One region of the Paenibacillus sp. FSL M7-0656 genome, then DNA from elsewhere that is predicted to be linked to it. Evidence: riboswitches for the same ligand, from Rfam matches in the RefSeq annotation. Region 1 holds a riboswitch; the other holds the start of a gene.
The links. A riboswitch is a leader RNA that binds a small molecule or an ion and turns the genes downstream of it on or off. The one in region 1 is predicted to bind FMN.

Region 1 (3,416 bases):
CATTAAGTTGCGGATTCACTTCTTCAAGGCGTGCAAACGCCGCTTCAAGCATTTCAACCGGGGATACTTCCCGGGATCGGATCAGTTCAGCCAAACCTACGGCGTCGTAGGAGGTATATGAGAATGAAGACATCATGATCGTTCCTCTCTGAATATAATTCATCTGTTTATTCCATATGTCATCGTACCACCGGATTAGACAAAAGACAAAACATAGAAGAATCGTAGTGCGATGATATGCATACTCGTTATGAGGTTGGAGGGAAAAGAGGGGGAGTATTTGCATATGCGATATAGAAATAAAGCACAGGGTTAATAGCTCATATTGCTAATTGAAAAAATGAACGAGTAATATCGAGTAATGGCAATAAAAAAACCAATGCTCATCTAATTTGATGTGCAATGGTTTTATTTTATATTTGACTATTTGTTTATATGTGAACCTCAGATATATCTACTTATTCTGTACGCAGCTTTGGTGCAGCATCGGCCGCAGTTGATGATCTTTCCTGCTGTCTGGAAATGGCGAAGAGGGCCACCCAGATCAGAATAAAACCAAGCAGCTGCTCCCATGTAATCAGTGTACGGAAAGCAATCCAGTTCACCAACACACCCGCCATCGGGAAGCTAAGTTCTGCGAGTGTTGCAACAGAGGCTTTGGTTGACGACAGACCTTTGTAATACAACAGAAGACTTAGCAAACCTGGCAACAATGCCTGACCGAGAATGTTGAGGATGACAGCGGTCTGTTCACCCGTTCCGGACGGGAATGTCCATGCTGCACCTTCATTCCACGTCATAAAGATCAGGAGGGGAAGAGCAACGACAAAGCGCAGGGAGGTGACCGTTTCATAACGCGCCTGTCCCAGCATCAATCGTCCCATAACGGTTGAACCTCCCCATAAGGCAGCGGCCCCAAGGGATAACAAGCTTCCAGCATGAATCCAGTTGTCCCAGTTACCTAATGGCAATGTGAAGCCAAATGTAAGTAGGTACGTTCCTGCTAATGCAATGAAGAACAATCCACCGAAGCGACGTGGTAACGTTTCTTTTAGTAACAGTTTAGCCAGCACGATAGCGAAGAGTGGTTGCATTTTTTGCAATAAAAGCACCGTATTCGGATCGTTATGTGTAAGCGCCATGGTGAACAATACCGTTGCGAGTGCTGATCCTCCCCATGAGATAAAAATCACGGCAATCCAGTGGCGAGCACGCAGGTTTTTCAGATCAGCCCGAAATTTCCACAGTACGGGAATGGCAATAAGGCTGACGATGATATGTTCCACCAGTACAATCTGCGTGGATGTCATCGTGTTTAGCAAAATAATTCGGAAGAGTGGGTCGACACCCCATAAGGCGGCGCCGAGAACTACAAGCCAGAATCCGGTATTACTTCGTTCCTTGCGGTAAACAGGTGATGCTGCTGATGTCTTTTCCATATTCAGGACTCCTTCGTCAGAACACGGAATCTTCAGTTGGCAAAATCGACAAAAGCCCCCGTTTTGGTATATACCAAATAAACGGGGGCTCATCCAAGGACATGCGTCAGGAAAGAGGCCTTCCCGTGAACGGCATGTCAATGTGTTGATCTTCTCTCATCCGGACTGTACCGTCGGCCTTGGATTCACACCAAGTCAGTCGCTAGATGTCCTTCGTTAAGAACAATTAGCGAGTCGCGGGCTAGTTCCGAAGAACATCACCGCCGGTTGGGAATTGCACCCTACCCCGAAGATCCTATTCAATTATATAGTGTGTTGAACAAGCTGTAACATTAATAAGTTCATCTTATTCCTGTAAGCGCTAGCAGTTCAAGCATTTTTTTTAGAAAACGATTTTCCAGCTTCCTTGCTGTCTGCGAAGGAGCACGATCTGACCTGCGTGATACGCATCATGGAGTACCCAGCGAGCTAGTTCGTGTGCCCATTTCTCTTCGGAGTCCATATATGCGGCTTCAAGATCAGACTCTTGTAGTGCAGCCAATTGATCTCGCAACTGCTGGGCTAATCGAGTTGTACCCTGCAGCAGTGTATTCCATCCGGCTGCGTCCGTTGCATCTCCAGGATTCCCAAATGTGTATTCATTGGAGTCTACAGCAGGAAGGGTAGGCTCCTTACCTTGCATGCGACATAATAAGCGATGGTTGTAATAATACATATGGTTAACCAACTGCCAGATGCTTAATCCCCCTGAAGGTGGAATCCAGGCTGCTTTGTTCTGCTGTAAGACCCTCCAAGGATTTCGACAAAGGTACAATCCAATTACATTGATCCCAAGTATCATCCTTTTGAATAAGTAACACATCTAGTGCTGTTGTGTTCGTCATTGCCTTTTCCTCCTTGCGTATAATTGTGATAGGTGATGTAACTAGCTAAAACTGATTAATAAGGTTACACTTAATATAACACATCAAAGATGAGTTGTAACCTTCTTTATTTAATTAGATAGTTACGATGAACGGAGGTATATATGGACAGGTTATGGACCGATTTTGTAAACAGCGATTATCATGACTGGCGTGGGGGAGATCGATCGGAGGACAGGCTCGGGAAGGCGAGCTGGCAGCAAGATTTTCTGGAACGATGGCAACTTAACGCTTCTGTCCCTGCATCTCCAGAAGAGGAGTTGTCGATGAGAAATTTCAGGAATGAATTGATAGCTCTTGGAGCCCGCTTATCTTCTGGAGCATCATTAACGGATATAGAAAAACAATGGTTGAACGGCGTTATGGAAGCAGGGCATGTGAGAAGAACATTGACTACAATTGATCAGGAACTGAAACTCCAACTGGTAGCTGTAGAAGCACATTGGAGTCAGGTTATGGCTGAGGTAGCTGCTGACTTTGCTTTGACTTTGGTAGAGGGAGAAGGCGGCAGGATTCGGATCTGTGATAATTCGGATTGTCGCTGGATGTTCTATGATGATACCCGAAGCAGAACACAGAAGTACTGTGATGATAAGATGTGTGGCAATCTGATGAAGGTCAGAAGATTTCGGGCGAAACGTAAATCCCAAAATTGATAAATACTAACAATAACTATATAATGTATATATACTAGCGAAAAAATAGTCAGAAGCAGTACAGATTCGTAAGCAGGATGTGATCGTCTTTCAAACCAAAATAGATGGGAGATGTTTCTTGTGCGGACAAGTTATCTGTTGAAAAATGGCTGTGTGTTGTCGATGGATGCTAAAATTGGACAGTATAAGAGGGCGGACGTTCTGATTCAGGATTCACTGATCATGGCTATTCAGCCCGACCTGGATATTCCGGATGCGGAGATCATTGATGCTTCATCGATGATTATTATGCCTGGGCTGGTGGACACACATCGGCATATGTGGGAATCACTTGTCAAAACAGCGGGAACCAACTGGTCGTTACCAGTTTATTTGCAAAATCTCTATTATGGTGCAAT
Region 2 (3,416 bases), 6.6 Mb from region 1:
ACATCGGCGGTAAAACCTCCACCTTCGAGCGTTGTCGCAGTTAAGCACACGCCGTTCACTGCTACACTATCACCAATCTTCAGATCGTCCATGATGGCGGAAGCTCCGATATTCAGGACCATCGCTTCGCCTTTCCGACCAATACGCCGGATCTGACCGACTTCTTCCACCAAACCGGTAAACATGCTGCCGCCTCCCTTTTTCAAGTTATAAAGAACCTAACTTTCTACTTTCAAATCCATTTATTTATTCAGGCCACACCGGAATACCGCCAATGCTGATATTATCTCCAACTTGTTCAATCTCCAACTGATTCAATTGAATTGCCTGATTCATACGTTCCACACCCTCGAAGCGGAAGCTTCCAGGTGTATCATAACCGCCTACAATCTTCGGAGCGATAAACATGAGCAGTCGATCAACCAACCGTGCCTCCAGCATAGCTCCATTCAAGGTACCTCCACCTTCAAGCAAAATTGAACCAATGTCACGCTCACCCAACTTGCTAAGTCCGTTTAACAGATCCACACGTGGTCCAGGACCACAGCGTATAATTTCGACGCCATAGGCTTCCAAACGTTCAGCAGCTTCAGGACTGGCTTCGTCTGTTGTCAGCACCCATGTTGGAGCAAGACCATCCTTAACCATTTTGGCACCTACGGGAAGCCGTAACTTGGAATCCACTACAATGCGCACTGGACTAATGCCTTCGACTTGCAAACGGGTTGTTAGTTCCGGATTATCGGCGATTACCGTGTCGACGCCAACCATAATTCCCTGGTGACGATGACGAAGGGCATGCACAATCTCACGAGCAGGCTCGTTGGAGATCCACTTGCTGTCTCCGCTGCGAGTAGCAATTTTCCCATCCAAAGTTGTAGCTGTCTTCAACGTCACAAAAGGTAGACCCGTTGTAATAAACTTAATGAATTTTTCATTCATGCGTCTTCCTCGCTCACGCAGTACGCCAACTTCAACTTCAATGCCTTGTTGACGAAGCATGCTTATGCCCCTGCCGGATACTTGCGGATTTGGATCTTCACAACATACCACAACACGTTTCACCTTTTCATGAATCAGGCGTTCACTACAAGGTGGCGTCTTGCCATAATGACTACAAGGCTCAAGTGTAACGTATACCGTACTTCCTTCTGCATCACTGCCTGCCATGTTAAGTGCATGCACCTCTGCATGACCGGTCCCACGTTTCAGATGGCTTCCCAGGCCTACAATACGGCCTTCTTTCACTACTACACATCCAACAACCGGATTAATCCCCGTCTGTCCCTGTGCTCGTTCCGCCATATCCAATGCCAGTGCCATATAAAATTCATCATTGATCATTTCCAAATCCGTTCACCCCGCGGTTTAAAGTCTTGTTTATTAAAAAATCCCCGTCGAACAATCAGTTCGATGGGGATGATGAGAGACAAATGTCACCAGCAGGAGTGAAATGGATACAGCACGCCAACACTTTGCCCAAAACTTCATTTCGGGCAAGTGAAAATAGACACATACCTTAATGAACATCAATTACAGGTAAAGAGCTTTTATAGTGCGGCATATGTATGGAACTGTCCGGCGTAACCGGATCTTCCCTGCACAGTGCAAGACATCACAAATCGTGACTGTGCAGCAATACTCCTGCTGAATGCAAACCTGTTAGGTCTGCACCTCTCCTTCTCCCATCCAGACTATACTGTCGGTTCTGGAATTACACCAGATCAGCCATCTGCCAATGGCAGACAGGTCACGGACTTTGCATCAAGTGCTGGACACATAGGTCCTTACACTTCCTGCATCACCGCCGGTAGGGAATTGCACCCTGCCCTGAAGGATTGCTTTCGTTATTACTTGGATGTTAGCACTTTAATGCCAAAAAATCAATTGTTTTTTGTTCCTTTTTGTCACATACTAACTTTTAATAAGCTAAGAAACAACAAAAAACCGCTTCCTCTCAAGGAGGCACGGTTTTTGTTTGGAGACACATTTCACATCCATCGTATCATTCTACATATCAGGAAAACACCAGCTCGCCATATGCTTTAATTCTTTGGCATTATGGAATGGAGTGCGATCAGGTTCTTGCAGGGGCGAAGTCGGAAGCGGGAACTCTCTTGCCACCCTTCTGACCCAACTTGTGGAATCGATCGCAATAGCCGAGCATTTCCAGCGTCCATTCGCTCTCGGTCGAAACGTCCCATGCAAATCTGCTTTACCCGGCATCTCTGGAAAGACACCATCCAGATATTCAACGATGACGCGCTTGTCTCTGACTTCATGACAATATACAGTCACCCATACACCTTCTCGGACCCGAACAGCATACACATCGCCAGACTGTACCTCCCCGGTACCTGCATCAGGAGATGCCTTTGGTACTTTTCCACGAACACTTCTCTTCTTCTCCAATGCCCCTAAGATCGTGTCCTTTAGAGCTGGACTCTCATCAGGCTTATCCGCAAGAGATATATTATTCAGATCATAATCATGAAATATCTTGTTCAGGTTGTTCTCATTAATTCCGACAGATGAGTCCCACCACGCCAGAGGGGCCTGCACTTCCACCCGCACATTGGGGCGTGCGTCACGCTGCATATAAGAGGTGAATTCCGTGATCATTCCGGGATGTTCCGGCGTATCCAATATGCCAATCAGAGCTAACGTCTCAAGCAAATCACGGTAAGCATATTCCTTCTGTGTAGGCAAAAGACGTTCCTTCTTGAGCGCTACTGCTGCCTTGCTGTAACGTGTTTTGGGAGGTAATTCGCGCAGCACCGTTAACACCGCACGGAATGTCCAGCGGTCGTACTCATTGGGTATTGGAAGCTCCTGTGCGGTAGCCAGCTCTCGAAGTGCCAACACGCATCCAAAAGGATCACCGTCCAACGGGGTTCCATTGGTCATCCGCCAATACCATTGCAGCGTTGTGTCGGTTGCTTGATCTACACTTAATCCGCAGATCTTACAAGTGTTCGAAGATGGATATGGCGTATGTTCATGACTTGGCATACTGCTCGCAATAAGCTTGCCCGTAAGCAACGAGCGCCAGATCATGGGTGCTGACCACAAAGAGGATACAAAGGCCTGCGCTGCATCATTGATCGTCCATTGATTCGCAACTTTTTTCAGCTCAGTAATCGTTTCATCATGTTGCGGACGTACAAAGCGATTCGGTTCATGCCCGGCTGTCTCAAGCGCTTCTCGATCCTTTACGGATAGACTATCCGGAACGACATGGCGCGATGCCTGCAATTCTTCATCCCACAACGTGCGCTCACTATAAATTTGTTTTAACAAGCTTAGCTGAGTAACCATATCCAAGGTTTTATTCATCCTTTCTAATTATCGATTTGAAGTATGTAAAAATAAAAAAAGTGCTTCTATAAGAGAAGCACTTCATGTTTGGATCCAGT

Region 2: it holds a riboswitch for FMN, as region 1 does, so the genes downstream of both, ribD (bifunctional diaminohydroxyphosphoribosylaminopyrimidine deaminase/5-amino-6-(5-phosphoribosylamino)uracil reductase RibD) here and MHI01_RS01205 (DMT family transporter) in region 1, are expected to answer to the same signal.

What each region holds. Positions count from the first base shown of each region.
Region 1 covers NZ_JBBOOT010000001.1:284,771-288,186, forward strand. Annotated here, with positions in the region: gene MHI01_RS01200 (amidase) at 1-133, opposite strand, end outside; gene MHI01_RS01205 (DMT family transporter) at 459-1,439, opposite strand; FMN riboswitch at 1,584-1,737, opposite strand; gene MHI01_RS01210 (DinB family protein) at 1,822-2,166, opposite strand; gene MHI01_RS01215 (hypothetical protein) at 2,159-2,323, opposite strand; gene MHI01_RS01220 (CGNR zinc finger domain-containing protein) at 2,467-3,018, shown strand; gene MHI01_RS01225 (amidohydrolase family protein) at 3,130-3,416, shown strand, end outside.
Region 2 covers NZ_JBBOOT010000001.1:6,852,702-6,856,117, reverse strand. Annotated here, with positions in the region: gene ribE (riboflavin synthase) at 1-185, opposite strand, end outside; gene ribD (bifunctional diaminohydroxyphosphoribosylaminopyrimidine deaminase/5-amino-6-(5-phosphoribosylamino)uracil reductase RibD) at 247-1,350, opposite strand; FMN riboswitch at 1,674-1,842, opposite strand; gene MHI01_RS30020 (hypothetical protein) at 2,011-3,318, opposite strand.